DNA from 2 places in the Shimazuella sp. NTD247 genome. Region 2 is predicted to be linked to the other one. Evidence: predicted binding sites of a transcription regulator. Region 2 holds the regulator's gene; the other holds the start of a gene.
The links. Region 2 encodes Rex, which represses fermentation and respiration genes when NADH is low (regulators of the CRP and FNR family bind a similar motif). Its sites were predicted from a motif close to TTGTGAAATATTTCACAA; they were not measured.
Positions count from the first base shown of each region.

Region 1: the regulator Rex is predicted to act here: its motif matches at 14,309-14,326, upstream of AC5WOC_RS06815 (cytochrome ubiquinol oxidase subunit I).

Region 1 is NZ_JCAJZU010000002.1:448,999-465,379, reverse strand. Features, by position in the region: gene AC5WOC_RS06905 (hypothetical protein) at 163-441, opposite strand; gene AC5WOC_RS06900 (hypothetical protein) at 768-1,340, shown strand; gene AC5WOC_RS06895 (helix-turn-helix domain-containing protein) at 1,632-2,948, opposite strand; gene AC5WOC_RS06890 (hypothetical protein) at 3,247-3,555, shown strand; gene AC5WOC_RS06885 (GspE/PulE family protein) at 3,683-4,762, shown strand; gene AC5WOC_RS06880 (type II secretion system F family protein) at 4,765-5,766, shown strand; gene AC5WOC_RS06875 (competence type IV pilus major pilin ComGC) at 5,777-6,097, shown strand; gene AC5WOC_RS06870 (prepilin-type N-terminal cleavage/methylation domain-containing protein) at 6,082-6,522, shown strand; gene AC5WOC_RS06865 (type II secretion system protein) at 6,515-6,880, shown strand; gene AC5WOC_RS06860 (hypothetical protein) at 6,772-7,302, shown strand; gene AC5WOC_RS06855 (hypothetical protein) at 7,295-7,669, shown strand; gene AC5WOC_RS06850 (shikimate kinase) at 7,692-8,222, shown strand; gene AC5WOC_RS06845 (YqzE family protein) at 8,239-8,415, shown strand; gene ispG (flavodoxin-dependent (E)-4-hydroxy-3-methylbut-2-enyl-diphosphate synthase) at 8,690-9,796, shown strand; gene AC5WOC_RS06835 (hypothetical protein) at 10,141-10,302, opposite strand; gene AC5WOC_RS06830 (DUF378 domain-containing protein) at 10,469-10,681, shown strand; gene AC5WOC_RS06825 (gamma-glutamyl-gamma-aminobutyrate hydrolase family protein) at 10,763-11,470, shown strand; gene AC5WOC_RS06820 (cytochrome d ubiquinol oxidase subunit II) at 11,837-12,850, opposite strand; gene AC5WOC_RS06815 (cytochrome ubiquinol oxidase subunit I) at 12,852-14,180, opposite strand; gene AC5WOC_RS06810 (DUF1294 domain-containing protein) at 14,366-14,674, shown strand; gene AC5WOC_RS06805 (VanW family protein) at 14,735-15,577, shown strand; gene AC5WOC_RS06800 (3D domain-containing protein) at 15,781-16,381, shown strand, end outside.
Region 2 is NZ_JCAJZU010000004.1:393,927-408,971, forward strand. Features, by position in the region: gene AC5WOC_RS12845 (Tex family protein) at 1-2,060, shown strand, start outside; gene cmpA (cortex morphogenetic protein CmpA) at 2,109-2,240, opposite strand; gene AC5WOC_RS12855 (hypothetical protein) at 2,382-2,702, shown strand; gene AC5WOC_RS12860 (Bax inhibitor-1/YccA family protein) at 2,765-3,463, shown strand; tRNA gene AC5WOC_RS12865 (tRNA-Asn) at 3,640-3,714, shown strand; tRNA gene AC5WOC_RS12870 (tRNA-Ser) at 3,720-3,810, shown strand; tRNA gene AC5WOC_RS12875 (tRNA-Glu) at 3,827-3,903, shown strand; tRNA gene AC5WOC_RS12880 (tRNA-Val) at 3,909-3,984, shown strand; tRNA gene AC5WOC_RS12885 (tRNA-Asp) at 4,016-4,092, shown strand; tRNA gene AC5WOC_RS12890 (tRNA-His) at 4,107-4,182, shown strand; tRNA gene AC5WOC_RS12895 (tRNA-Gln) at 4,197-4,271, shown strand; tRNA gene AC5WOC_RS12900 (tRNA-Lys) at 4,305-4,380, shown strand; tRNA gene AC5WOC_RS12905 (tRNA-Leu) at 4,387-4,471, shown strand; tRNA gene AC5WOC_RS12910 (tRNA-Leu) at 4,494-4,579, shown strand; tRNA gene AC5WOC_RS12915 (tRNA-Pro) at 4,640-4,716, shown strand; gene AC5WOC_RS12920 (putative protein N(5)-glutamine methyltransferase) at 4,819-5,616, shown strand; gene AC5WOC_RS12925 (MarR family winged helix-turn-helix transcriptional regulator) at 5,868-6,485, shown strand; tRNA gene AC5WOC_RS12930 (tRNA-Gly) at 6,600-6,673, shown strand; gene tsaE (tRNA (adenosine(37)-N6)-threonylcarbamoyltransferase complex ATPase subunit type 1 TsaE) at 6,760-7,203, shown strand; gene tsaB (tRNA (adenosine(37)-N6)-threonylcarbamoyltransferase complex dimerization subunit type 1 TsaB) at 7,200-7,895, shown strand; gene rimI (ribosomal protein S18-alanine N-acetyltransferase) at 7,898-8,359, shown strand; gene tsaD (tRNA (adenosine(37)-N6)-threonylcarbamoyltransferase complex transferase subunit TsaD) at 8,352-9,347, shown strand; gene AC5WOC_RS12955 (hypothetical protein) at 9,375-9,668, shown strand; gene AC5WOC_RS12960 (hypothetical protein) at 9,810-10,190, shown strand; gene AC5WOC_RS12965 (hypothetical protein) at 10,442-10,723, shown strand; gene AC5WOC_RS12970 (hypothetical protein) at 10,959-11,261, shown strand; gene AC5WOC_RS12975 (5-formyltetrahydrofolate cyclo-ligase) at 11,497-12,045, shown strand; gene AC5WOC_RS12980 (redox-sensing transcriptional repressor Rex) at 12,116-12,775, shown strand; gene tatC (twin-arginine translocase subunit TatC) at 12,788-13,537, shown strand; gene groES (co-chaperone GroES) at 13,656-13,940, shown strand; gene groL (chaperonin GroEL) at 13,968-15,045, shown strand, end outside.

The DNA.
Region 1 (16,381 bases), on a different contig from region 2:
GATAATTTGATGGTAGCAGAAATGATTTAGGAAGGATAGCATCTTTATGATCTTTGAGAATTATTTTTATTTGAAATGAAATTTAATTCGAAATTATACATTAAAATTGCTGGTTAATGCTCGACCCATCTTCTCATGAGAAGATGGGTCATATATTGTCAACTACTGCCGGTGCTCTGGGGAGGTGTAAAATTCCGAATATCGATTTTCTCTAAGAATCCAGTTTTGTACTTCCTGTACCTTCTTATTATCTTTCGCTTTTGCTTTCAGAGCAAGATCAATACAAACCCTAGCCTCAATTTTGTTGTTTACGCTGATGGCAGCTTCACAAGCAAGAATCCATCTCCAAGTTCCCAAATGACGCATTCCAATCTCTTTACGGACTTCTTCGAGAAGTCGGATAGCATCCTCTTTATTGCGGATAAGAGGGATGGAAGACATTTTAAATCCTTAGTTAAGGTTGACAAGACATCTTTATTTTAACTCTAGATGAACAAATTCGCTAATATTATTTACTATATGCACGAGTGTGTCTGCTATCGCACCTGTTGAAAAAACAAAAAGAGCACTTCCATAATTCATACCTCTAATTAGTAAAAAATGGGTTCATCTTTAATCAAGTGGAGATATCTATTTATTTATGAAAACCAAATATATCTTAATAATGCTATTATATTAATCGTGCGATATAATTGATTTAATCAGCAAATCGCTGAACAGCCCTCTTTAGGCTGATGTTCATCTCACTTCCTATGGAAGGATAGTATATGTCTACCATCAACATGACCAAGGGTCAGAAGTTCACGCTCGTGAAGCCGGAAGATGTCGTTGATGACGATATTTACATGCACACGAATTGGCAGTTTCCTGCAGATGTAGACCTGTGTGCTTTGTTCGAGCTGATGGATGGACAGAAGGGTATCGTTCAGGGGCTGGGTGAGAGCCCTCTCCGCTTCGGTAGCCAGACTTCAGCACCATACATTCAGCTTAACCACGATGACCGTTCGGGTAAGACGACTGGCGAGACGATTCGTGCTCGCTACAGTCTGGCTCGACGGTACATCAAGCGCCTCGGTATCTTCGTCTATGTTTATGAAGGAGCTAAGTCTCTGGAGGCTGTGGGGGATGCATATACCACGATCCAGGTCCCGGGCAATCCACTGCTTCGACTGGAGCACAAGGGCAAAGCCAACCGGTATCGGACCTGTGCAGTCGCACTGATCGAGCGATCGACGGATGGTTTCACGGTGAAGATGGAAACGAAGGCCATCAATGGATTCCAGCAGGCTGTGGACCGTCACTGGGGCTGGGGCCTCCAGTGGACTCCTGGCCTCAAGTAATGTTTCCATGTAAGTGAGATGACCCTCTCTACGATGTATTCTTGTCGTAGAGAGGGTCATGCTATTTTTAGGAGTAATAAATATTTTTGGTAAGGTGCAGTATTTCTTACAAGGATCAAGACAATAGATGACTAGTATATTTATCAGTGTTTATAAAATTTAATTCATGCAAACCAAAAAAAAATAAAAAATAAAGCTAGCCTTAAAGGCTAGCTTAGATAATAGCAGATTGCAAAAATCAATAAATTTCAAATATTTAAGTATGGATTGGTTCACTGGTAGCTTTGCGCATTATTCATCACCTCCTCGTTGTAGTTGGATACTGACAGATACCAAGTTGTTGACATAACTTTGATATTGATCCATATCCAAATAATGTTGACATTGGCAAAGTTTGGTAAGTGATTCGCGTTCTTGTTTGTAAAGTTTGTGATCTTGAGCGATATGCAATGCTTTTTGGAGAAAGCGAACTGCTTTTTCTGTATCATCCAATTGAAGATACATATCACCAAGCGCATTATACGCTTCATATATATGATCCATCCGAGTTCCATCAGAGGTTTTGACAGCATCCAATAAATGTGATTCTGCCTGGGAAAAATCTTTTTTCTGGATGTAAATGAGTCCGAGTTGCAATCGAATGTAGGTAAACCAATTTTCATAACTAACTCTCGGTTTCAATCGTAAAGCTGTTTGGTAGCAGATAAGTGCAACAGAAAATTCTTCTTGCTCAAAATAAATATCACCTAAACTACTCCAGAGCTGGAATGATCGGTCATAGCTCTGGCTGATACGCGCAATTTCAATGCCTAATTCAGCACTTTGAATTGCTTGCGTATAACTTTTGTTTTCAATTAGGGCATTTACTTCGACATTATAAGGATAAATAAAACTTAGGCCTGTCTCTTGCGAACCAAGATGCAGTTTGCAGTCTTTCACCATTTCCAAACTCTCTTCTAATAAATCCAAACGCAATAAATACAGAGAGTGATTGGAAAGGAGGATTGCCTTGGTGTACTTTCTGGTACCATGCTCAACAAAGGAATCAATTCCTTTTTGGTTATAAGCAATCGTCTCATCATAATTTTTTTCTTGAAAGAAAATTCGTGCGAGTTCACCAAAACAAGAAGATTTTAAGTTAGTAGATTCCCAAGCCGCTCTGTTTCGATCGATTAATTTGATCGCTTCAAGCAGTACGTTTTTTGCTTTCTCATAAAATTTCTTTTGGTAGTAAATTTTGCCACGCAAGAAATTTACCATTGGTTTCACATGTGTTTTTTCATGAAGTCCGGATTCTCTTAACTGCTTTAATCCTTCTTTTGCGCCTACTAAGTCGATGATAGTTTCAATCGATTTTAACTGTAAATGTTCCAACTGGGAAGAGTTATTTTCTTGTTCCAGCAATTCTTGCAGTTTTTCTTGGTTGTAGCCTAACTTATTTAGGTAATAAAACCGCTTATGTTTGCTGACAGTAGGATCACCTCTTTCGATTTTACTGATCGTTCCTTGTGAAATCTCTTTATCTTCAAAAAACTTCATAGGGAGACCGCGCGATGTTCTCAGTTTACGGACAATTTTGCCGAAGTCTAGCGAATTATATCGATCCATCTGGTTGATCCCTGCCTATTGATGTTATTTTGTTTGTTCAAAGATTCGATGTCAAATCTTGTTTTCCTTCTTCGATTCTTGGATTTTTCTGTCATTATTATGGAAAATATTATTTTGCACTTTTTTGTTCATTTTGGTCGAAAAATTAAAAATTATTACTAATTATGGGTGGAAAAATAGATTTTAATAATCATTGAGTCCTAACAATAGGGGATTTATACTTAATTATGGGTATAAAAAAAGGTTTCGGTTCCGTTTCTATACAATTTTAGAAAAAATAAGGAGTGTGTCTCGTATTATGTTGACGTTGCGTGTATCTGGGAAAAAGGATCAATTACAAGCTTTTATGAAGCATTTTTCATCTCAGCCGTATTACAAAATTATGTTGGATGAAAATTTTGAAACCGTCTCTGTGGAAGATGAGATGACAACGCGATTCGAATTTAACTCTTCTTTGCTAAAGCCCAAAATTCGCAAATCACTAACAGTTACACTATCTACTACTACTGGCAAGAAAATTGATATTGATTTATTGGATGGACAAGTTATTCAGGTAGATGATGATGTTACTTGTATTTATGGGAAAAATTACGACATATTTGCGTAAACGGGCCGAAAGGGCCTTTTTATTTTGTAATACTTACCTTTTTTTGTCATTTTAGGAGGTTTTATGGAATAATGAGTCGAAATAAGTATATACGTTCTTATAACAGTTTGGAGGTGTTGTGTTGGATGTGATTGCATTTGTGAATAGTCTTTTCTTTGAAGCACTGCAGAATCGAGCAAGTGATATTCATTTAGAACCGAGCATGGATGCTCTTGTCATCAGACAACGAATAGATGGATTTTTAACGGAGACAGCACGGCTGCCGATGAATGAAGCGAAAAGTATTATTTCACGACTGAAAATAATGGGACAGCTGGATATTGGTGAAAGACGATTACCACAAGATGGTGCGATGACAGTACAGATAGAAGACACCATGTTGGAAATTCGATTAGCCACTTTACCGGTTTTGTATGGAGAAAAAATTGTATTGCGTATATTACCTACAACATTGTCTTCCCAATCGCTTCATCAACTAGGAATGGAAGAAGCAGAGTCGCAGCGTGTAGAACAGTTATTGCACCGTCCTGGATTGTTTGTTGTTACAGGCCCGACTGGTGCTGGAAAAACGACAACGTTATATACACTGTTATCATTGCTTGATCATAGCCGGAAAAATATTATTACTTTGGAAGACCCGATTGAGTTGCAGTTAACAGGTGTAAATCAAGTTCAAATTCATCCAAAAATAGATTTTACATTTGCTAGAGGACTGCGAGCAATTTTGCGACAAGACCCAGACATTATTATGGTTGGAGAAATTCGTGATCAGGAGACAGCTGAAATAGCAATCGAAGCAGCTTTAACGGGACATCTAGTTCTAACATCACTACATACAGCTGATGGGGCTGGGGTGATCACAAGACTGATTGATATGGGAATCCCGGCTTATTTGGTTGCATCCGCTTTAAATGGAGTAATTGCACAGCGTTTAATACGTTTGTCATGTAAACAGTGTTCGGGATGCGGCTGCTTGCAATGCCGTGAAAGTGGATATTACAAAAGATCGGGAATATTTGAGGTCTTACCTTCCTGCGAAGAACTGCAAAATGAAATAATGTCCCATCCGACTTCAGCTAGACTAAGAAAATTTTTCCATTTTAAAGGATATAGAACGATGGAACAGGCATTAAAACGAAAAGTAGAGCAAGGTTTAACGACAAACGAGGAGTTTTCGAGAATGACTGTGGAGGTTGGTAGTCATTGACTATGTGGAAAGAAGAGAAAATCGTTTCATTCAGTTACCATTTACATTCTATGTTGGATAGTGGCATACCTTTGCGTGACAGCCTGCAAATGTTAACGGTACAGCAGGTTATCCCTTCAGACACTGGGGGGAGGTTACTTGATTGTATTCAGAGAGGTGATAGCTTATCGGCAGCATTTCGAAAGGTTTTTTTGCCCCCGATCTTTTGTTCTTTTATCGAAACTGCTGAACTACATGGAAATATACTTTTTGCGCTCCATCAATGTCATCGCTACTATCAAGCAAAAATGAGATGGAAGAAAAAAATAAAACAGATTACCTTTTATCCTCTATTCATTCTCGTCTTTTTATGCGTTGGTTTATTGTTTCTATCAATAATTGTACTGCCTACTTTTAAAGAATTATATCATTCTTTTTCTTCTACCTTGCCCTTTACAACCCAAGTCGTATTCACTCTGTCTCAATATTTCCCATACCTTTTGGTTACTGGATTGATCTGTTTTACAACATTAATGTACTTCAAACACACTCCATTTTTTCAACAAATTTTTTGCCGAATACCTTTTGTAGCCACTTACTATCGTTATCGCTACACCCAGTACTTATCTCTACAATTAAGTTCATTTATTATAGCAGGTGTACCCATGCTATCTTCTTTTACCCTCCTAGAACAAGTTACACCATGGCCGAAACTCGCAAATTATCTTTCGACTACAAAGCAAAAATTGATGGAAGGTTCTACACTCAGTGCAATAATGGATGAGAATTATTCATGTTTATTGCCTATTTTCTCTCACACAATCATTTTAGGGGAAGAAACAGGAAAGTTAGGAGAAATGTTAGGACAGCTAGCTACTACGTCTGAAGAGTGGTTAACTGAGAAAATTGAAAAATGGATGTCTTATTTAGAACCAGCTTTAACTGTTCTGATAGGAGTTTTGATGGGAATCGTTGTTATTTCATTATTTTTGCCCATGTTCGGACTTATCGAAGCGGTTCAATAGGGGGATATTTATGAGGAAATCAGAAGAAGGGTTTACGTTGGTGGAAATGCTGGTTGTATTATTTATTATCGGTATTATTATTGCGATTGCACTACCAAATTTTATACAGGCGAGTAAAAAGGCGAACGTTCAGGCAGACAAAGCTAACCGTAGGATGATCACCATGCAGATGGAAAATTATTATTTAGATTTTGGTGTATACCCAAGTACCATTCAGCAGCTAGTCACTAAAAAATATTTACGGAGTATTCCCAAATGTCCAGGAGATCAAGGGATATATCAATTAGTAAAAAAAGCGGATGAAGTGCAAGTGATATGTCGAAAAAGCTGAAGAGGGAAGCCGGTTTTACGTTTGTTGAATTTCTATGTGTAATTAGTATTTTAGGTTTGCTTACTTCATTTGCAATGCCAAATCTAACAAATTTAATTTCCAAAACATCTGACACTCAGTTGCGTATGCAAGTGATTTCTCAACTACAACGGGCTCAATTTGTAGCCATGGCAAAAGAAAAAGAAATAACCATACAGTTTAGAAAGAAAAAGATGTTAGTAATAGAAGATGGGAAAGTAGTAGATATGGTGAGTTTGCAAAAAGTAATTCAGATTCAAACCAATTACAATAATAACGAAGTTGTCTTTCGTCAGTCTGGACAAGTTCGCGGTGGAACAATTATTTTACAATGTGCGGAACATAGGCAGATAACAATTATTATTCAAGTAGCAAGTGGAGTAACAAGGATGGAGTCTCATGAATAGAGAAGAGCAAGGTTTTACTCTGGTAGAAACAATGGTTGCTATTGCTGTTGTAATTACTTTGTTGACGTTTGCAATCCCTGTTTATCTAACAGGGGAGACATTTTCAAAAGACAGAATGTTGGAAAATGATGCGCAAATAATTTCACAAGCAGAATTAGAGCGACAATTGAGTGATTTAAAGTTAAGTGATGAAAAAAAGTATATTGCTCCATATCTTATATCCACAAAAGTGCAAAGGGAACAAGCCTTATGGAAAATCACAGTAAACACGACTTGGAAAGACAGACAAGACAAGATTTGCTCCATCAAATTAGAAGTATTTCGATTTCAGAACAAGGATTTACCTATGTTGAAGTAGTCATTACATTTTTGCTTTTTATGACCATATTTCCAATGGTATTTGGCTTTTTTTATCAACTAACAAATGATGTGAGAACTTCATTAACAGAGCATTTATTATGGGAACAATTTAATCGTTTTCACATGCAAACAATATATGATGAATCGAATGGAGTGAACATGTTAGTAAATAATAATCAAATTATCATGGTGATGAAAGACGGACAAGAAGTACAATATCGTCTTATAAATGGTCAGTTAATACGTAGTTTAAAGCAGCAAAAACAGCAGCCGTTTCGTGGACATACTGTAATGTTACAACATGTACACAAGATCGGTTTTCACCGTTATAAGAAGGGAGTGGAAATGACAGTAAACCTTTTACAAAATGGTGCAGTATTTCATGGGAAAGTTTATTTATGGGGGCGGATTGATGAATGATGAGGAAGGATTTATTTTGCCCGTTGTAACGCTTTTGATCGCATTAATAGCCACTTTACTACTGTTTGCATGTAAAGAATGGGTGGAAGCAAAAAAATATGATCAAATGCGTTTTGCATTGATACAAGCTAATTATGCAGCAGAAAGTGCAATTGCTTGGAGACAAAAAGAACTCGTGGAGAATCCAAATGATTACACCACGACACAAAAAAAGTTTGGAAAATTTCTGGTGAATGTTTCTGTATGGGAATCAAATACTGGTACATTGGTGGTCAAGGCAACTGCTAAAAGTCCAAATGGAATTCAACAAACAGAGACAGCGGAATTAAATAAACAGACATTACATATCTTGTACTGGTTAGAGTAAGCCATGTATAATAATTTTTACTATGAGAAAACATCTTATTTTAATCGGCTTTATGGGAACAGGAAAAACATCGGTAGGAAAGATATTGTCACAAACATTAAACATGGAGCATTTGGATACAGATTTGATGATCGAGCGGGATCGAAACAGCTCTATACCTGATATTTTTGCTAATTATGGTGAACTTACTTTTCGTAACATTGAAACAGGGGCGATTGAGCAAGCAGTTCAAAATACACATCCGAGTATTATTACTACAGGAGGAGGAATTGTTCTTCGTTCGGAAAATAGGGTGTGTATGAATCGATATGGTTATGTTTTTGCGTTAGATGCGCCACCTGAAGTAATTATCGAACGGTTGCAATCAGATAATTCCCGTCCACTATTACAAGGAGGTACTCTAAAGGAGAGAGTTCATCAACTGTATACTGTACGGAAACCGTTATACCAGTTTGCTGATTACACCATTCAAACAAAGAATCTATCAGAAGAACAAGCTGCAAAACAAATCAAAGATATTTGGGTTAAACTCACGAAAAGCAGTGAAGGCTAAGTAGTGAGGTGGTAAGATGTCTTTTAAAGATTGGATCACTTATTTACTTGAAAAAATGGTATGGTTTATGGAGACACCACGCAAAGATAGAAAAGCAATTCGGTCTTCGAAAAAAGAACCATGGTCATATCGCTGGTTCGGAATGATACCATTTTCTATGCGAATGGCAGCGAAGAAAGTAAAAAGAAAATAACAATTCACAATATGGAAAATTGCAAATAATTGATTGAGATAATGTAATCTTTTCTTGATCTTCAAAAAAGAGGGGCGAAAAGCCCCTTTTTGCCTTTCTTGATATGATATAATGATGAACGGAACTTGTAGCTATCATCATCTGTCAATACTTTTTATGATACCATTGAAGTATTATCTTTTGTTTTCTGGTAAAACAAATGGATCAACAAGTAATTATTTACTTTGTTATCCATTTTAAAATCTAGTTTTAACTTCTTAAGGAGCGAGTGCTCATGGTTCATCGTACGAAAACAAGACCAGTTCAAGTTGGCAATTTGCAAATCGGTGGAAATGATCAAGTAGTCATTCAAAGTATGGCTACAACAAAGACACACGATGTAAAAGCAACAGTAAATGAAATCAATCGACTAGCAGAAGCTGGTTGTCAAATTGTTCGTGTAGCAGTTCCTGATATGAGAGCTGCTGAGGCAATCCCAGAAATTAAAAAACGGATTACCGTTCCTTTGGTAGCAGATATCCATTTCGATTACAAGCTTGCATTAAAAGCAATTGAGGGTGGAATTGATAAAATTCGGATTAACCCTGGGAATATAGGAAGACGGGAAAAAGTAGAGGCTGTTGTAAAAGCAGCAAAAGAGCGTGGTATCCCTATTCGTATTGGAGTAAATGCAGGGTCGCTCGAAAAACGTATCTTGGAAAAATACGGGTATCCAACTGCTGACGGTATGGTGGAAAGTGCCTTGTATCATATCGGTATCTTGGAAGAGCTCGATTTCCATGACATCATTGTATCACTTAAAGCTTCAGATGTTCGACTGGCGATCGAAGCATATCAAAAAGCAGCGGAAGCTTTTGATTATCCATTGCATCTAGGTATTACAGAGTCTGGAACCTTGTTCTCCGGTACCGTAAAAAGTGCTGCCGGACTTGGGGCTATTTTGTCTCAAGGAATCGGTTCCACATTGCGGATTTCACTCAGCGCTGACCCTGTAGAAGAAGTAAAAGTAGCACGCGAGTTATTAAAAACATTTGGCTTGGCGGCAAATGCTGCTACCTTGATCTCTTGCCCGACATGCGGGCGGATTGAGATTGACCTTATCTCCATCGCAAATGAAGTGGAAGAATATATTTCCAAAATCCAAGCCCCTATTAAAGTGAGTGTGCTTGGCTGTGCTGTAAATGGACCTGGGGAAGCAAAAGAAGCAGATATCGGCATTGCTGGAGCAAGAGGTGAAGGATTGCTTTTCCGTCATGGGGAAATCATCCGTAAAATTCCAGAATCCGAGATGGTAGCGGAATTAAAGAAAGAAATCGATAAGTTAGCTGAGGAGCACAAGCGAAAACAACAAGAGAAAGAAATTCCAGTGACATCTTCATAACGGAAAACAAAAAAAGTAATAATAAACCCGCCATAAAAAGTCATGGCGGGTTTATTGTCTATATACTAATTGATGTGATTTTATATTATAAATCTGGAAATGATAAGTGTTGATGATTTGGGATTCAGATAGCAATTTACTGCTATCTGAACCAAAAAATTAATTATAAATGTTAGGAACGTAAATGGATTCAGGAGCACGTTTCAAAGCAGTAACTTTACAAATTCCCTCAACTGTAACAGGCATTTTCTTTCTGGCTTCTATCCCAACGGGGACTCGTCCGGGAACAGTATAAATCCTTTCGATGACGATTTTGTCGTCTTTTCGAACAATTACGGATTCACCTACCTCAATGCTGTAGTGACGCCCGATATCAAATTTTCTTTTTCACGATAAGTGAGGCCGTCATCTACACCGTCACTATAAAGAATGTAACCATCAAGGAAGATCTCGATCTCCCAATACTCTTTAAAGTGATGCAGTTTCAGTTTACGACGCACAGGCATAGGAAACTCCTCTGTGTATAGGGACTGTCTGTTCAATCCAATGCGATTAAAACACAGCAGCAATATCTTAAAGTATTTTTAAAATATTCCCACAAAGATCGATTGGTATGAAAATGATCTTCTTTATACATACTAACAGAAACATCGATTGAAGGAGGGCGAAGCTGTGGGTAAAGTAGCTCTTACATTAGTGATTATTGGAGCATTAAACTGGTTGCTAGTCGGATTGTTCCAATGGGATTTAGTTTCTGCAATCTTTGGTGGCGATGCGATTCGCGAATCATCGTTGCTGAGCAGAATTATTTATACCATTGTAGGTCTTAGTGGGATTTATGCGATAAAATATTTGTTTGATGATCGTGCTCACGCAAAGGATTAATAAAAAACTCCAGTTCCAAGATGAGCTGGAGTTTTTTGTTTGCATAGAATATACAAAATGCAAACAGGTGGGTGAAACTGTATGTATCCAGTTATTGGTATAACAATGGATCAGGATGAAAAAAGATATTACATCAACCAAGACTATGTTCAATCTATATTACAAGCTGGTGGAGTACCATTATTAATTCCTTTTATGGAAAATCCAATCATGCTGCAAAAGTTAGTTGATCAGTGTGATGGCTTGATGTTATCCGGTGGGGAAGATGTTGATCCTTTTTTATATGGAGAAGAGCCGCAGCCGCATATAGGAGAGATTGTTCCAGAACGTGACCAAATCGAAATAAATGTATTGGATCTGTTTGTCAAACAAAAGAAACCTATTCTCGCAATTTGCCGAGGATGTCAATTGATGAATGTAGCATTTGGAGGGGACTTGTACCAGGATATTCCCAGTCAAATCCCATCTGCTATCAACCATAGTCAAAAAGCTCCTAGAGGGTATCCTACTCATTCCATTGACATAGAGAAAGAAAGTCTTTTGTATCACATCATCGGGCAAGATACACCTCTAGTTAATTCTTATCATCATCAGTCTGTAAAAAATTTGGGATCATCTTTGATTGCTGCTGCGTTTTCAAAGGATGGTGTAATTGAGGCAATTGAAAGCAATCAATATCCATTTCTATTAGGTATCCAATGGCACCCCGAAGGAATGGCAATACTGCAAAATAAACAAGCCATGAGAATTTTTTCTGCATTTATTGAAGCTTGCAATAATTATAAATAGGCTCATTTTCGAATATATTATAGCATTGCGAGCGAGAAAACCCACGATTTAAATCGTGGGATGAAAGCGAGCGTCGAACGAGGGGAAGGAATTTCCCTTCAGCAGTTCAACCTTTGGAGAAAATAAATTTGCAAACGAACATTCGCATGGTAATATATGTATAGTCGCGACAGACGAAAACCAAGTTTGCTCGAGGCAAAGAAAAAACAACAAACATAAACCGTGGGGCTCACGGGGTTAGCTTGGTAATGAAATAGTCATGAGGCTATCGTCCCAAGAATCCAACGGCTTTAGCCGTATGGAGTTGTCAAGTTTCTAAGTGATAGAAAAGAGAAAAAATGCTGGGGTTACCCCAGCATTTTATTATTATTTTCCTTGTTTGACGTATTTGGCATTGAATAAAAATAAGCGCATTAACAGAATGAGAGATGGTATTAATAATAAAAGCCCAGCGATAAATGCTATTACCAATGCCCACCCCATAGTAGAGTTGGTTAAGCCGCTTTGCAATGTAATGTAAGGGTATAGCAAGTACGGCAGGTGAGAATAACCATAACCAAAAAATGCAAATGCAAACTGAATCATGACACAGATAAAAGATATTCCGAAGTTTTTCTTTTTCCACATCAACCAAACTGCAATGAGATAAAAAAGGAAAGAGCAAGCAAAAATCCAGCGAATATCCCAAGATTTTGCAAAGTGAAGGGGATTATGGTGTGATAAACCCCAAAAAACTAGAATACTTGCTAATATTGTTGGGCCACTCCAAAACAAAGAATATTTTCGAAGCTGCTCCATTGCAGGATTGTCTCCTGCTTTGTGTGCATAGTAAGTTAAAAAACTTGCACTAATATATAAGATGCTCACAATTGCTAGGAATACAACGGTCCATGAATAGGGACTTTTCAGCAGATTCATAGCCATGAAATCGATGTTTTTTCCTGTTTTTACAATAAATCCGCCTTCGGATATGGTTAGACCAGTGGAAAGCGCTGCAGGTATAAAGAGACCTGTCATTCCATACAAAAATAAGAAAAATTTGCTTTTTCTGCCCCCGTAGTTTGCAAATGCATAAAAAGATCCGCGAATCGTCAATAAAATTAAAGCGATCCCGCCTGGTATAAGCAGCGCAGTTCCGTAGTAGTAAGCAGTATCCGGGAAAAAACCGACAATACCAACAATGAAAAACACAAGAAATACGTTTGTGACTTCCCATACTGGTGATAAGTAGCGATCAATGATTTTATTGATAATGTGTTCCTTCTTGGTCAAATGACTGTAGTAAGAGAAAAATCCTGCCCCAAAATCAATCGAAGCTACAATGATATAGCCGTATAGAAACGTCCATAAGACCGTTATCCCAATCATTTCTAATTGCATTTTACGACTCCCCCTGAGCTGCTAATTCTGCTTCGGCTGGTTTCCCTTTAAACAAACGAACTAATACGATTATCGCAACTACTGCTAAGACAAAGTAAAGCCCGCTGAATAAAAAATACATTACTTTTACGTTTGCGGCTGTGGTAGCAGCTTCGCCTACTTTCATTATTCCAGTGATAATCCATGGCAGCCTGCCTACTTCTGCAAACACCCACCCCAATTCCATCGCTAAAAAGGAAAGCGGAGCAGCAAGGACAATACCAGTCAATACTAGCGGATGAAACGGATTTCCTTTTTTCCAAATCGATAAAAATACAAAAAGCGCAGTAATAAATAATAAGTAAAATCCAATACTTACTTTTGTATTAAATAAATAATGAATATACAGTGGCGGCCATAAGTTTTTTGGAATACTATCGAGTCCAACAACTGTACCAGAAGGACTATCGGTAGCTAGTATACTGAGTGCTTTTGGTATTTTTATCGCATAAGTAACTTCATTGGTTTCTTTATTAAGTTTTCCAAATAAAACAAGCGGCGCATCTTGCTTTGTTTCAAAGTGCCATTCCGCAGCTGCTAATTTTGCTGGCTGGTGTTCAGCAAGAAATTTTGCCGAAATATCGCCCATCAGAATCGTTAAAATTGACAAAATCAGTGTAGTTATCATGGTTAGTTTTAATGCTTTTTTATAGTAGATATGAGTTCTTCCTCGTAGAATAAAAAATGCTGCCAACCCTGCTAAAAGTAGACCTGAGATTAAATAGGAAGAAGAGACAACATGACCAACTTTTGAAGGAGTGGCTGGGTTAAGCATCGCTCCGATCGGGTCGATATCCACTACTTTTCCTTTGGCATCTAATTTAAATCCAGCTGGGGTATTCATAAACGAGTTAACGGTTGTAATAAATACTGCGGACAGCGTAGAACCAATAATGACTGGTATGGAGGTCAGCCAATGCCAATATGGATTTTTAAAACGATCCCAAGTGTATAAGTATATTCCTAAAAATATGGCTTCAAAGAAGAACGCGAATGTTTCCAAAAATAAAGGCAAACTAATCACATTTCCTACTAACTGCATGAATGTCGGCCATAACAAGGACAAGAGTACTCCAATACAAGTACCAGTGACAACACCAACAGCTACCGTAATCACAAAACCACGAGTCCAGCGTTTTGCCATCATAATATAGTGTTTGTCCTTTTTTCGGATACCGATCCATTCTGCTAAACTAATAAAAATGGGAACTCCAACTCCTATGGCAGCCCAAATAATATGAAATGCAAGGGTTTCTTCGGTAAGCATTCGACTCCAGAAAGCAGAATCCATGGATGTTTCCTCCTTGATTTAATGTCTAATTTGTATACAATTATCTTACTCTCTGTGAATAACTTTGTACACTATTTCACAATCTTTTTTATGATTCATCTGGATAACCTTCAAAAAATGATCATATTTTGTTATATAATTCACATTATCTTGAAACAAAAGCCTCTATTTGTTAAAATAATTTTATGAATATCATTGTTATTGTGTACCTTTTGGCGATGAACATCGCAGGTTTTTCACAAATGTTGTATGACAAAAAACAGGCAAAAGCAAGTCAGCGAAGAATACCAGAAAAAACACTTTTTCTTGTTGCAGCGCTAGGAGGGGCGCTTGGTTCGTTCATCGGTATGCAAGTAGCTCGTCATAAGACAAAACATTGGAATTTTTTGATTGCTATTCCATTTTTATTTCTAGTGAATTTGATTGTTCTTTATCCAATGGCTTTGTTTGGCATAGAGGCTTGGATAACCTATATTATTCATTTTTTTGCGTAGTAAATTTCTTTGTTAAGTCTCTCTTTCTTTGCACAAACTACCAAAGAAGGAGGGATTTTTTTGTTTGTTTATTTATATGCTTGTTTTCTTATTCTTTTGCCTCCTATTTTCCAAGACGGATCACCAAATCCGATTATGCATCTAACGTATGGTGATAAGCATTGGTATTTGGATCTTAGACAAGCTGGTTTTGATGGGATTGACCCAACAACGTTAAATCGAGAAAAACTTCATCGGTGGTTTGAAAAGATAGGAAAAGACATCAATCATTCTGCGAAATCAGCTTACTTTCGTGATAGAAAAGTGATATTGGAACAGCAAGGGATAAGGGTAAAAACATCAGAAATGGATCGCTGGATGGATTTGATTCATTTTTATTTGGGAAAAGAAATTGAAGTTCCTTATGAAACATTGTATCCTGCATTGACATCAAAACAACTTGTAAAGTTAAAAGGAAAATTATTAGCATCTTATACGACATTTTATAATAAAAGTATTTATAATCGATCGCATAACGTACAATTATCTACGAAGGCGATTGATCATGTGGTAGTAATGCCTGGTGAGACTTTTTCATTTAATAAGACAGTAGGACAAAGATCATTCCGTAGAGGGTATAAAGAAGCGAAGATCATTGTGAAAGGAGAATATAGTGAGGGAATCGGTGGAGGAATATGCCAAACTTCTTCGACATTATTCAATAGTGTTGATCGTGCTCATTTAACGATTGTGGAAAGAAAAAGTCATAGCAAAACTGTTCCATATGTTCCCAAAAATAGAGATGCAACAGTTTCATGGGGAGGTCCTGATTTTAAATTTAAAAACGAGCGTAAAGGCCCTATTCTCATTGTTTCGGAAGCAACAAATGGTCAAGTGACGGTTCAAATATTTACCAGTTTTTAGTGTGCAGAAAAAAGAAAAAAAAAGGAACATTTTTCATATAAATAGAATATCTTTTTTAGTCCTGTTATAATGGGCAGAAGTTACATAGGTACACCTAACAAGGAGGTGCGAAGCTGTTACTGGAAAAACTTCAGACAGTCTAGTCAAACGAATTAAGTGTGCCTTTTAAAATTAAATTCAAAGTTTTTCGGTAGCAGTGACCAATGAAGAAATTCCTAATATTAGGAGTAATAGCGATAGTACTTTTATCTGGATCATTTGTGGCTTATGCTGCAATGGAAACAAAAGTAACTGTTACATTTAGTGACGGAAAGTCACAAGTGGTTAGCGAAGGATTACATAATACATTGGAAGAAGCTCTGGCAGGTGCTGGACAAAATGTGCAGCAGCTGAAGGCGTCCTATCAACCGAGTATACCTTGGAATAAAGAATTAGATGGGGATACAACGGTAGAGCTTCGTTGTAAGTGTAAAGTAAATCTGGAACTAGGCGGTAAAAAACTAGGTACGTTTATTACCACACAGACAACGGTGGGTTCTTTCTTGGAAGAAAGAAAGATTGCTTTGTCTGCTTGGGATGAGCCAAATGTATCCATGAACGAAGTTATTACCCCGAATATGAGGATTGTTATCGACAAAGTCGAACAACGGGTAAAAAAGGAAACCAAACCAATTAAATTTACTACGAAAGAAATAAAAGACGCCAAGCTGGAAAAAGGCAAAAAAGAAGTAACGACAAAAGGAAAAATGGGTGTAGAAGAATATCAAATTGTTGCCCTATATAAAAATGGAAAATTGCTGGTGA
Region 2 (15,045 bases):
CCATGGAATTAATTGAAGCAGGCAATACAATTCCCTTTATTGCTCGTTATCGAAAAGAAATGACGGGGGAATTGGATGAGGAACAGCTTCGGCAAATTGAAGAGCGGTATCGTTATATTTCAGGTTTATATGCTAGAAGAGATGAGATCGTTCGCCTTATCGATGAACAAGGAAAATTAACAGATGAACTTCATGATAAATTGAAGAAGGCAACAAAATTACAAGAATTGGAGGATTTATATTTACCTTATCGACCAAAACGCAAAACAAGGGCAAGTATGGCAAGGGAGAAAGGTTTGGAACCATTAGCAAAATTGATTCTGGAATCCACAGAATCCATTTCTGATGAATCCATTTCCCCTTTTGTGAACGAGGAGAAAAAAGTAAACTCTGTTGAAGAAGCAGTCAAAGGTGCACTCGATATTTTAGCAGAAGAATTATCGGAAGATGCAGATACACGAAAATGGGTTCGCACCTATACTTGGAACCAAGGTGTACTTGAGGCAAAAGCAGTAGACGAAGATGAAAAAACGGTTTACGAGATGTATTATGACTATCAAGAGCCGATCCGTACGATGCCGTCTCATCGGGTATTGGCAGTTCGAAGAGCGGAAAGAGAAGGAATACTTAAATTAAAAATATCTGTTCCAGAAGAAGGTGTTTTTTCTCTTTTACACAAGTGGTTTCCGCATGAAAATACATATACTGCGTCTATCATACAGGACAGCTATAAACGTTTGATTTCGCCTTCCATAGATCGAGAAATACATGCGAAGATGCTTATAGATGCAGAGGAAAAAGCAATAGACATTTTTAAAGAAAACTTAAGACATCTTTTGCTTCAATCTCCTATCACAGGAAAGGTAGTTCTTGGAGTAGATCCAGCATACCGTACAGGATGTAAATTAGCTGTAGTGGATGAAACTGGTAAATTGCTTGATGTAGATGTTATTTATCCAACGAAACCGAATGAACGGATTGAAGAAGCAAAAGAAAAAGTGCAATTGTTGTTGGAAAAATATCCAATTGAACTGATTGCGATCGGTAATGGAACTGCATCACGCGAAACCGAAGATTTTATTGCTGAAATTATACAAGAAGTGAATAAAGAACTTTTTTATGTCATTGTCAATGAAGCTGGAGCGAGTGTATATTCTGCTTCCCCATTAGCAAAGGAAGAATTTCCGGAATTAGACGCTGCGAGGAGAAGTGCTGTTTCCATTGCCCGTCGTTTGCAAGATCCGCTTGCAGAATTAGTAAAAATTGATCCGAAATCAGTTGGAGTAGGCCAATACCAGCATGATGTAAACCAGAAAAAATTGTCAGAGTCATTAACACAAGTGGTGGAATCATCCGTTAACTATGTGGGTGTAGATGTTAATACGGCATCTCCATCATTGTTGCAATATATTTCTGGTGTCAGCAAAGCCGTTGCCAAAAATATTGTGACAGAAAGAGAGAAAATCGGTAAATTTACAAACAGAAAACAATTGAAAAAGGTCCCAAAATTAGGGGCAAAAACGTTTGAACAGTGCATTGGATTTTTACGAATTCGCGATGGAGAAGATCCATTGGATAAAACACCTATTCATCCCGAGTCATATGAAATTGCCAGCAAACTCTTGGAAAAACTAGACATTTTACCAAATGATTTAGGATTCGATACAACAAAGGAAAAACTGAAAAACGTCGATGTGGAGAAGATGGCGTCAGAGTTAAATAGCGGGGTACCAACAATGAAAGATATTATTGATTCCCTTTTACGACCAGGTAGAGACCCGCGTGAATCACTTCCAAGCCCGATTCTTCGCTCGGACGTTTTAAAAGCAGATGATTTGGAGACGGGTATGCATCTAAAAGGAACGATTCGTAATGTTGTTGCTTTTGGTGCATTTGTTGATATCGGTTTAAAAAATGATGCATTGGTGCACATATCCAAACTCAGTAATCAGTATGTGCGCAATCCAATGGATGTGGTGACAGTCGGGGATATTGTAGATGTATGGGTTTTGTCAGTGGATAAGGATAGAGACCGTGTAAGTCTAAGTATGGTGAATTAAACAAGAGATAGGACTTCTCTAAGAAAAGGCAGGAAGTCCTATCTTTTTTTATAAATTTTTACTCGTTTTTTCATACTCTTTTTTAATAAAAGTAAACCAGCAACGATTTAAAAATCGAATTTGATTTCGATCTTTTGCCTGAAACGCCTGCATCAATTGTTTACTGAGCCAATTGGGCATGCGGTAATGCTCCTTCCGTTTTTTCAGTGGTTATTTTATATGTATTACATGAATAGGTTGTCTTGTGCCTAATCGAAAGAGAAATAAAAAAAATGAATGAAAAAGTTCATTTGCGGGTAAAAGGTAGGTGAGGTGATTGAAATGGAAAGTAAACAAACTTATTATGTGACTGTAGATGGAAGCATAAACACAGAGGAAAATTTAGATAATGCACCTTATGATTTTGAAGTTCAAGCAACAAAAGAAGAAATAAATAATTTACAAAGTTTATTCCAACAATCATATAATGAGGATTGGGAAACATTTACGGAAGCACATCTTCCATACCAGACGGAAGATAGACAAAAACAAAGTACAGATGTGGATAAAAAAATTCGCGATATCTACACAGCTATTTATCATTTGGGCACAGAAGATACAAAGCAGTCCATAAAAAGCCTTGGAATTGTTGATCTTTCGTGAACTTGTGAGTATACTTAGTAGTGAGTATATTTTTTCCTAACATTTTATTGGAGGAATGAGTAGTGGGACCACAATACTATCAATCTTCTTCTGCAGTTAGAACAGATCAACGCTTATTTCAACGCGTTTTTGCTTGGATGTTTGCTGGCTTGCTACTTACGGGAATTATTGCATATTACTTAAGTAGTACAATCAATATGGTTGCTTTCCTTGATTTTTATCCAAAAATGATATGGGTTGCAATCATTGCCGAATTCGTAATTGTTTTTGCACTTTCTGCGTTTATTAGCAGGATGTCCCCGTTTGTTGCCACCTTCATGTTCTTTTTGTATGCTGCTATCAATGGGATAACATTCAGTGTAATCCTTGCACGTGTTGACATCAGTACAGTAGGTTCTGCATTTATTATTACTGCAGGTATGTTTGGTATATCAGCAGCAATTGGTTATATAACGAAAGCAGATCTTTCCAAAATGGGTTCGATTTTGTTGATGTTTGTGCTAGGTATTGTATTAGCTAGTCTTGTAAACATTTTTCTTTTACACAGCGATACATTTGACTTGATTCTTTCTTATATCATTGTTGCAGTTTTCTGTGGAATTACTGCTTATGATGTGCAGAACATTAAGCGATTGAGTGCGAGTATCCAAGGGATGGATCAAAATACAGCTACAAAGGTAGCTATTTTTGGAGCATTGATGTTGTATATTGACTTTATTGCTATTCTGCAAAGCTTAATCAACATTTTTTCAAGAGACTAAGCTTGATTTAAAAACCTTCTCACTTAAAGTGGAGAAGGTTTTTTTCATAAATGAAAAAATTATACTTGACGTGAATATGTGAATCATGCTAGATTATAGAAGTCGCTCGATACGCAATAAAAAAACCTTGCAATCAGTAGTACTTTTTGATACAATGACTCTTGTCTTCAAAATGTTCCCAAATAGCTCAACGGCAGAGCAACCGGCTGTTAACCGGTAGGTTGCAGGTTCGAATCCTGCTTTGGGAGCCAACTATGGAGAGATACTCAAGAGGCCGAAGAGGACGGTTTGCTAAACCGTTAGATGGCGTAAGCCATGCGAGGGTTCGAATCCCTCTCTCTCCGCCAGACTTTACATAATCTCGGCCCGTTGGTGAAGCGGTTCAACACACCAGCCTTTCACGCTGGCATGCAGGGGTTCGAATCCCCTACGGGTCACCATTTTTGGGCGCTTAGCTCAGCTGGGAGAGCACATGCCTTACAAGCATGGGGTCGGCGGTTCGATCCCGTCAGCGCCCACCATTTACCTTATAGTTTTAAAAACCCTTTTTTTGGGGCTGTGGTGTAGAGGCCTAACATGCCTGCCTGTCACGCAGGAGACCGCGGGTTCGAATCCCGTCAGCCCCGCCAGTTTTTTTATTGTGGCGGTCGTGGTGAAGCGGTTAACACACCGGATTGTGGCTCCGGCACTCGAGGGTTCGAATCCCTTCGTCCGCCCCACTTTTTCTTGTTATTGGGGAGTAGCCAAGTGGTAAGGCATCGGTTTTTGGTATCGTGTACCGAAGGTTCGAATCCTTCCTCCCCAGCCACTTTTTTTATAAAAAGTTTTCTCAAATTAATGAGAGCCATTAGCTCAGTTGGTAGAGCATCTGACTTTTAATCAGAGGGTCGAAGGTTCGAGTCCTTCATGGCTCACCATTTTATGCGGGTGTGGCGGAATTGGCAGACGCACTAGATTTAGGTTCTAGCGCCGCGAGGCGTGGGGGTTCAAGTCCCTCCACCCGCACCATTTTTAAAATTACCATATACTTGCGGTCGTGGTGGAATTGGCAGACACGCTATCTTGAGGGGGTAGTGGCCCTAGGCCGTATGGGTTCGAGTCCCATCGACCGCACCAATTTCATCATCTAAAAGAAGAGTTATAAATATAACTTTTCTTTTTTTATACAAATGATTTCGGGGCGTAGCTCAGCTTGGTAGAGTGCCTCGTTCGGGACGAGGATGTCGCAGGTTCAAATCCTGTCGCCCCGACCATAAAACATTTTTTGTGGTCGGACTGAAGCTCAGCTTAGCTGGCTTTTTTCATTTTGTGAAAGAAATTTTTGTATCAACAAAAAAGAGCAAAAAGGAAAAAATATGAATCTTTTTATCAATAAAAAACATAGCGATACGATTTATACAGAGATTGTAACGCAACTACGTGGCGTTGGTTGCGTTTTTGCTGAAGATGAAGCTAAATTACTTATGTCTGCAGCGCAATCTCCAGAGCACCTTTCTGTCATGATAGACCAACGGAAAACGGGAATTCCTCTTGAGTATATTATTGGCTGGACGGAGTTCTGTGGTCTACAAATATTAGTTGATTCAGGAGTTTTTGTTCCCCGCCCCCGCACTGAATTTCTTGTTAAACAAACAGCTGCGTTTGTTCGTCCAGGAGATATTGTAGTAGATATGTGTTGTGGTTCGGGTGCGATAGGTGCTGTGCTGGGCACATACGAGCAATTAGAGTTATATGCTAGTGATGTCGACTCTGCCGCAGTGCAATGTGCTAGGCGCAATCTAGTTTCTGTTGGTGGTAAGGTGTTCCAAGGTGACTTATTTGAGTCTTTGCCTGATACTATTTTGGGACGGATTGATATCTTAGTCGCAAATGTACCTTATGTTCCTAAAGATGAGATCAGCATGTTACCTTCCGAGGCTCGTATATATGAGAAAGAGGTGGCGCTCAACGGTGGAGAGGATGGACTGGATATTTTGCGGCGAATTTCTAAAGATGCTTATCATTGGTTAGCTACTGATGGGCATTTACTGATCGAGGTCAGTGAACAACAAGTTGAAACAGCCGTCGAAATTTATACAAGTAATAAATTCATTCCACAGGTAGTCCGTTCGAATGACTTTGAAGCAACTGTCGTGATTGGAAAGAAGCTTTAAAAATTCAAAAGTAATAAGTAACTAAAATTTAAAAGTTCATCAAAGGAAAAGACTGGCTTAATCCTTTTATCAGGATAAAAGCTAGTTTTTTTATTGTAAAAATAATTTTGTTTCAATCAATACTGATAAGAATGAAAAGTTTCTTTGCAGGTACCAGCAAAAAAAGCGTGACATTTATAACAGGTACCATTATAATACAAATCAGAAGGTACCTGTTAGAATGAATTGTATTATATAGGAGGAAAAACATCATGAGTGAACAAAATTTTGAGTTGTATGAAAAGCTAACCAAGCTTCAGTGGTTATTACACAAACAGCACCTGCGTAGTCATGCCTTGAAAGGTCCCATGGCGGATCCTACTCGTGGACAGGGGAGAATACTTGCCTTGCTTCGCCTTCAGGATGGTATCAGTACAAAAGATTTATCCTATTTGTTAGGGATTCGCGTGTCATCACTCAATGAATTGCTTGCGAAACTTGAAAAGAGTAAATACATTACTCGGGAGCCGTCCGAAGCAGATAAACGAGTGATACTGATAAAATTAACAGAAAAGGGCAGAGATGAAAATCAACAGGAAACAGAACATGAAGATATTTTTAGTTGTCTTTCTCTAGATGAACAAAAAAACTTTGGGGAGTACCTAGATCGTGTAATGGAAAAATTGAAAGAGAAGTTTGGCGAGGAAATGGAAGAAGAGTTTGACAAGCTGCGCGAAGCCCGTGAACGTATGGGTGAAGAGCGATTCAAGCATTTGGCTGCTTTATGGAAGGACAAAAGAGGGCATATGTTTGGCAGAGGAGCATCTCCACATTTTCGTGCCGGTTTCCCAGGCGGTGGGCATGATCATAAAAAAAGACGAGGTCATTAATTTTTGTTAAAAGGAGATGTATTCGCTTCTCCTTTTTTTAAAGCGAATCGAACATCCTAGATGTTGCATCAGATCTAAATTTATGCTATAGTTTTTTAGTAATTAATTTAATATGCGGGTGTAGTTCAATGGTAGAACATCGGCCTTCCAAGCCGAATGTGAGGGTTCGATTCCCTTCACCCGCTCCAATGAAGAAGCTATTTGTTAAAAAGTAGCTTCTTTTTCTTTTTCTTGATAAGATATATTTATTTATGTGGATGGACGGTGTTGTACCTTGGATAATTATGTTTTTCATTCAAAAAATGAAGACGAGACAAGAGCGATTGCCTTTCGTATTGGATCAGTGCTATCCAAAGGTGCAGTTATTGCTTTAAATGGAGAATTAGGTGCTGGAAAAACGACTTTTTCTCAAGGTTTAGCACAAGGGCTTGGTGTAAAAGAATATGTAGACAGCCCAACATTTTCTATTTTAAAAATTTATGAAGGCAGATTGCCTCTTTATCATATGGATGTGTACCGGTTAGATGAGAATAATATTGAAGATCTCGGGCTCGATGAGTTTCTTTATGGAGACGGAGTTTCTCTCGTAGAGTGGCCATCACGAATAACATCCTTGCTCCCAGATCATACCGTAAATATTTCGATAGAAGTCCTTTCTACAGGAGAGAGAGAAATTTTTATGGATTCAAAAACGTTGTTTGAGAAGGTGTCCGAATGAATATTTTGGCTATTGATACTTCTACACTCGTATTAAGTGTAGCGGTATTAAATGAACAAAAAGTACTTGGCGAAATTACAACCAATTTAAAAAAAAATCACTCAGTAAGATTAATGCCTGCTATTGATCAATTATTTCATGACCTAGATATGGCATTAACGGATATTGATTTATTTGCTGTTACTGCCGGTCCTGGTTCTTATACCGGAGTGCGTATTGGTGCGACAACAATAAAAACATTTGCATGGGCTGTACATAAACCTTTTCTTTCTGTTTCTACCCTTGCTGTCATGGCAATGAATGGCGATTATTTCCCGGGTTATATTGTACCTTTGCTCGATGCACGCAGAGAACAAGTTTATGCTGCTGTTTATGAAGGGCAATCAGAAACACAAAAGGAAAGACTCAAAGAACAAATTATTCCGATTGATGAATTGTTGTCTCAATTAAAGCGAATGGATAAAAATATTTTATTTATTGGCGATGATGTTTCTTTCTTTCAATCAAAAATTCAACAGGAACTTGGAGAGCGGGCAATCTTTGCTTCATCGAATAATAATTTGCCTTATGCAAGCAACCTTGGCATATTAGCGATGCAGAAATGGTTAGCAACAAATAGGAGTGAAAAAAATGATTTTGCTCCGAATTACTTACAACTTACTCTAGCTGAAAAAAATTTATTGGGGCGTTAATTATGAATAGTACCAAGAGCCTTTTATTTCGTCCGATGAAAGTAACGGATATCCCAGTTATTATGGAAATAGAAAAACTTTCATTCACTGATCCTTGGAGTGAATTCTCGTTTGTAGATGAAATTACCACCAATGATCTGGCATATTATATTGTCACACAAGTGGATGGACAAGTAGTTGGCTATGCTGGTATGTGGGTTGTTCTGGAAGAATCACAAGTGACCAACATCGCTCTTCATCCCAAGTTTCGTGGACAAGGAATTGCTACGAAAACGATGACTTATTTGATTGAACTTGCGAAACAATTAGGTACTTCAAAAATGACTTTAGAGGTTAGAAAATCGAACCAAATTGCCCAGCGGATATATCGAAACCTTGGATTTACTGTGATAGGAACGAGAAAAAACTATTATCCAGACAATGGAGAAGACGCTATTTTGATGGGATTGGTATTACATGAGTAAACAAGTGATTTTAGGCATTGAAACAAGTTGCGATGAAACGAGTGTCTCGGTAGTAGTGGATGGAGATAAAGTACTTTCCAATGTGATTAGTTCTCAAATGGAGATCCATCAAGCATTTGGAGGTGTTGTTCCAGAAGTCGCTTCTCGTCGGCACGTGGAAAGAATAACATTAATTATCGAACAAGCATTACAAGAAGCAAATATAAGCAAAAGTCAATTGACAGCAATTGCAGTTACCCAAGGTCCAGGACTTGTAGGTGCATTGTTGATTGGTGTTACAGCAGCCAAAGCATTGGCATATTCCTTACGGATTCCGCTAATTCCTGTGCATCATATTGCTGGACATATTTATGCCAATCATCTTGTAAAGCCATTACAATTTCCTCTGATCGCACTGGTTGTGTCTGGAGGGCACACCGAATTAATCTATATGCCAGATCATATGAAATTTGAGCGGATCGGCCGGACAAGAGATGATGCAGTTGGGGAAGCATTTGATAAAGTGGCACGTCTGATGAACTTACCTTATCCAGGAGGCCCGCATATCGACCGATTAGCCGCACTAGGAACTGCGACGTATTCATTGCCGAGAGCATGGTTAGAAAAAGATTCATTGGATTTCAGCTTTAGTGGATTGAAATCAGCAGTTATGCAGTTTATCAAACAAAACGAACGGTACTCCGAAAAGGATTTAGCTGCGAGTTTTCAAAGTGCTGTGCTGGATGTGATTGTTGAAAAAACATTTCGTGCTGTCAAACAAAGAGACGTGAAGCAATTAGTGATCGCTGGTGGTGTTGCAGCAAATAGCGGACTTCGAACGAGACTTCACAACCGAGTGAAACAGGAAAATGTTTCATTGTGTATTCCTCCTTTGGAATTGTGTACAGATAATGCAGCGATGATTGCATCAGCAGCTTATTTTTTATTACAAGAAAAGAATTATGCAGATTTGGAATTGAATGCTGTTGCAAACTTACCATTAGTATAAGCATCTTTTGAGGAAACGGGGAATAGCATGGCACGAGCCGAATGGAAAAAATTTCTCATATTAGTTTTGTATGTGAGTTTCTTTGGTTTAGGGCAGCTTATTATTTGGAAACTACTAGCTACAGTCAAAATAGTATTTACAATTAATGGATATGCACTTGATTTGACAGCAGTTCTTCACTTAGTTGAAAGTGTGCTTATCTATTCAGCGATTATTTATGTCATTTTGAAGAAGACAAACTACTGGAACATCCTTTTTCAAGCAAGTGATATAGTAAAGGAACAGACGGCTCTACGAAAAGAAAAACAAGATAGCGAATAAAACAACCGTTGAATGCCTACAAACGGTTGTTTTATTTATCATCATATTTTTCTATTCTCAATTTACAGCTTTTTTCGTATACTAGAAGTATCAAGTACCCGTCCGATATCGTAGAACAACAAAGAATTCGAGGAAAGTAAAATGGACGTCAGCTTCCGTATTCTGGACATGGTCGAGCGCTTCGGTCACTTGCTCGTCAACGCCTGCAAGGTCGTGTTCTACATGATCTTCGGTGCTCTGGTGTACAACTACATCCAGACGCATCCCCAGCAGGTCAACGAGTTCAAGACCGAGGCGATCCCGGTCCTGCGTCGGATGTACGACGCCACCTCGAACCGCATCTCCGGTGTCATGCATGACGCCCACTCGGTGTTCACTGTCAACAACCTGATCATCGTGGTGCTGCTGGTCACTGCGGTCATCCTCTGCAACCGCTGGGCCGACCGTCGGTACAGGCTGAAGATGATGCAGTACGGCAACCCCACCGGGGCGAAGCCGCTGCCGGTGCAGCAGCAGTTCTGATCTGATTCACCCATCGGACGGGAACGGACAGTTGATGTTGATGACACCCAGTCATCCGCTATCAATTGTCCGCCCGCAATATAATGAAATTCCAAATAGATAAAAAAGATGAGCAGACTATCGCTCATCTTTTTTTATATTTTTTAACAGTACCGTTGATACTTTTGAAATTCTATCTTTCGTTTTATATAATAGAGTCACAATCGTAATCGTCCTATCCATTGATGTGTTTCAAGAGAAGGCTGGCAATTATGTCCCGTATCATCACTCACCTGCTCCTTGCAGTTGTGGCAGTTTTCGCGGCTGTTACCTTTGCCATGAAGGTGTATCCGTCATTCGTCACAGCTGAACCGGTCTCGATGAATCTCCATTTCGTGGCGAGCTGGATTTGGGATGTACTCACCTTCATTCCGTCGATCATCGAAAACATGTTCTTCAGGGATTTCACGCTGGGGGACAGTCTTATGTTCCTCGGCGGTGCTGGTTTGGTGATCTTGGTGGCAAATGAGGTGTTTTGGCAGGGCCGTAGGTGAGACGGAATCTATGATCAAAGTCTGAATTGGATAGGACGGAAGGACAATTGCATGTTTCGTTGATGAGTTTAATGCTCGTCCGACATCAGTTGTCCCCCGTATACAATGAATTAGATTAATAGATAAAAATAGACTACATTTGGTTAGTTTATTTTTTTATAGAGATAGGAAAATCACCGATATTTTCGTATAATATAGTTGTCATTTGAGATACTTCCCCTGAAAATGAGGCAAGATGTTTACTCGTAATAAGTTCCGAGCGGTTGTGATTGCATTTGTGAGCACACTCAGCTTTTTTATGATGGAAGGTGTGAGTTTCGCAGCATCTGTTGAAAAGAAGCAGGATCCTTTTTGGAAGGAAATGCAGTACAATCCTGTTCCGGAAATTTTGGATGAGGTGAAGGGAAAGTTCACAAACACCAATCTGCTGTCTAGTGATAATCTTTACAGCTGGGTAGCCCTCTTTCTTTTGCTCGGTTTTTCCATCCTTTTTTATGTCGGTTATCAAGCACGTATTAAGAAGGACTGCGACAACTAAACCTTTTTTGAACCAACTGTTATGGGGGAACAGTAGGGACAAAGATTTGGTTTATTGGACGTTTGTATGTTTGAGTTGATATCCAGTCATGCTCACATCATTCGTCCGCTGAAAAATCCATCGTAAAAATATAGATTCATTCGCCAAGCATAACTGCTTGGTCTTTTTCATGCCGGAAAGTGGTATGATGGTAGAGTTGATCCATTAAAAGTTGAGCGATAAGTGGGTGATCATCTTGCAGAAAAAGCAACTTCGAATGGAAATGGTGAACATAAGAAATAAAATGGGAATGCCTGAGCGGATACACGCATCAAGGAAGATATGTGACCGTATAAAACAGCTTTCTATATATCAAGATGCTTCCTCTATACTCGTATATTTCTCCTATCGAAGTGAAGTCAGTCTATACGCGCTTATCGAAGATGCTTGGAAACAAGGTAAACAAGTTTCCTTGCCAAGTATGGAGCAAGATGCGATTGTTCCTCGATTGTTCACTTCTCCAGCAGATTTAGAACAGGGTTCTTTTCAAATCCTTGAGCCTAATTCCAATTGTGAAAAAGTGGACAAACACAAAATTGATTTGGTGTTGGTTCCAGGAGTTGCTTTTGATAAAAAAAGATATCGTTTAGGTTTCGGAAAAGGGCATTATGATCGCTTTTTTGCAACCATATCAGATGTTTTTAAATGTGGGATCGCTTATGATGAGCAAATAGTGGAAACCATAGGTGCGGAAGACCATGATATTCCGATGGATCTCCTTATAACTCCAAGTCAAATTGTATAAATATGGATAATAGATATTTTGCCTGTCTATCGTTTTACCGTATAATAAATAGGGAGGGGGGTGGCTTTCATTGGCAGAACAGAAAATCCCAAAAGTAACTGCAAAGCGGTTGCCATTATATTACCGCTATTTAGAAAAGCTGCATGCTATTGGCAAACAGCGGATATCTTCTGCTGATTTAAGTGAAGCACTACAGATTGATCCAGCCACCATTCGGCGCGATTTTTCCTATCTGGGTGAATTAGGTAAAAAAGGGTATGGTTATAATGTGACTTACCTTTTGCAATTTTTACGTGATTTTTTGAAACAAGATGAAGTGACCAATGTCGTCTTAATTGGCGTTGGGAACCTTGGTACTGCTCTCTTACGATATAACTTTTACCGGAGTCATAATACCAAAATTGTGGCGGGTTTTGATCAGGAAGAGAGCAAAATAGGAACAGACATTGACGGCATCCCAGTTTACTCGATGAATCGTTTAGCAGAAGTTATTTTATTGCATCATGTCGAAGTGGCAATTTTAACTGTTCCTTTAAATGTAGCGCAGGGAACTGCTGATTTTATTGTCAACGCTGGAATACGAGGAATACTCAATTTTACTCCAGCAAGGATCACAGCACCCCCAAATGTTCGCGTACACCATATAGATCTTACGACCGAGCTTCAAACATTAATTTACTTTCTGAAAAAATTTCCAGCTGATGAGATGATGGAAGAGGAAGGGTTTTAAGGGGTATTAGTGATGAACGAAGAAGATTTTGACCAACAACCGCTTGTCGAACATCTATCTGAATTAAGGCGGCGCCTCTTTTGGGTGCTCGCTACTTTTATAATCGGCCTTGTCGTCAGTTTTGTTTATGCAGCTGATATATTTAAGGTGATCAGCAAAGATGCCAATCAGCACTTTGCACTGTACGCACTTAGTCCTGCTGATTCTTTTAAAATTTACATGCAGATAGCACTCGTTGCTGCATTTGTTTTGACATTGCCTGTTATATTGTATCATCTATGGCAATTTGTTCGTCCTGGTTTGCAGCCAAGGGAGCAAAAAGCGGCATTGATTTATATTCCTGTTGCCTTTTTATTGTTTATTGGCGGATTGGTGTTTGGTTACTTTTTAGTTTTTCCATTGATGATCGATTTTCTTACCAATATTTCCAAAGATCTTGGTGTCAAACAGATGTATGGAATATATCAATACATAAGTTTTATGTTTAACGTTATCGTTCCATTAGCTCTATTGTTCTTATTGCCGGTTGTAGTTCTCTTTCTTACTAGGTTACGATTGCTCACACCAGCCTTATTGATAAAAATACGCAAAGTTGCTTATTTTGTTTTAGTTATTGTCGCACTCATCATTACACCCGATTTATTATCGAATTTTTTGGTTGGTGTACCGCTTATCCTCCTTTATGAGATAAGTGTTTTGCTTTCTGTTTGGTTATATCGGAGATTAGAAAAAGAGTCTTCGATGGAAGAAAGTGATTTGTAGGTTTTTTTTGCACAATGCTTGCAAAATGGATGAGAGATGATTATGATAAGAATTGGGTGTTAGCACTCGACGTTGTTGAGTGCTAACAAACGAACGACAAAAAGGAGGGTTTCCCATCATGATTAAACCACTTGGTGATCGTGTTATTCTAGAAGCTGTTGAGAAAGAAGAAACAACCGCTAGCGGTATCGTATTACCTGATTCCGCAAAGGAAAAACCACAAGAAGGACGAATCGTAGCAGTAGGTTCTGGACGTGTCGATGAAAACGGCAACCGTGTTGCTTTAGAAGTAAACACTGGTGATCTAGTAATCTTTTCTAAATATGCTGGGACCGAAGTGAAATATGGTGAGAAAGATTACCTCATCTTGCGCGAAAGCGATATTCTGGCTGTAATTGAGTAATTTTTACATAAGAAGGGAGATTTTATCATGGCGAAAGAGATTAAATTTAGCGAAGATTCCCGTCGTGCAATGCTGCGTGGGGTGGACGCTTTAGCAGATGCTGTAAAAGTAACCTTGGGACCAAAAGGTCGTAATGTTGTGTTAGAACGTAAATTTGGATCTCCACTTATCACTAATGATGGGGTAACCATTGCAAAAGAAATCGAATTAGAAGATGCTTTTGAAAACATGGGTGCACAATTGGTGAAAGAAGTAGCTACCAAAACCAATGATATTGCTGGGGACGGAACTACAACTGCAACTGTATTGGCACAAGCGATTATTCGTGAAGGTTTGAAAAACGTAGCTGCTGGTGCAAATCCAATGATCGTTCGCAAAGGAATTGAAAAAGCAGTTGCAGCTGCAGTAACAAATATTCATGAGATCGCAAAACCAATCGAAGGAAAAGAATCCATTGCTCAAGTTGCAGCTATTTCTGCTAACGATGATGAAGTTGGTAAACTCATCGCAGAAGCTATGGAAAAAGTAGGTAACGATGGTGTTATCACTGTGGAAGAATCCAAAGGTATCACCACGGAACTGGAAGTTGTAGAAGGTATGCAATTTGACCGTGGATATATCGCATCTTACATGGTAACCGATACCGATAAAATGGAAGCTGTGTTGGATGATCCATATATCCTTATCACAGATAAAAAAATCGGTAACATCCAAGAAATTCTTCCAGTACTAGAAAAAGTAGTACAACAAGGCCGTCCAATCTTGATCATTGCAGAAGACGTAGAAGGGGAAGCGCTAACTACCCTTGTATTGAACAAACTCCGTGGAACCTTTACAGCAGTTGCTGTAAAAGCACCTGGATTTGGTGATCGCCGCAAAGAAATGCTTCAAGATATCGCTATTTTAACTGGCGGTCAAGTAATTACCGAAGATCTTGGTCTTGACTTGAAAACAACTGGTTTGGAATCCCTTGGACGTGCTCGTCAAGTACGTGTTAACAAAGACAATACTATCGTTGTTGACGGTAATGGCGAACAAACCGAAATCAAATCTCGTGTTGCTCAACTACGCCAGCAAGTGGAAGAAACCACTTCTGAGTTTGACA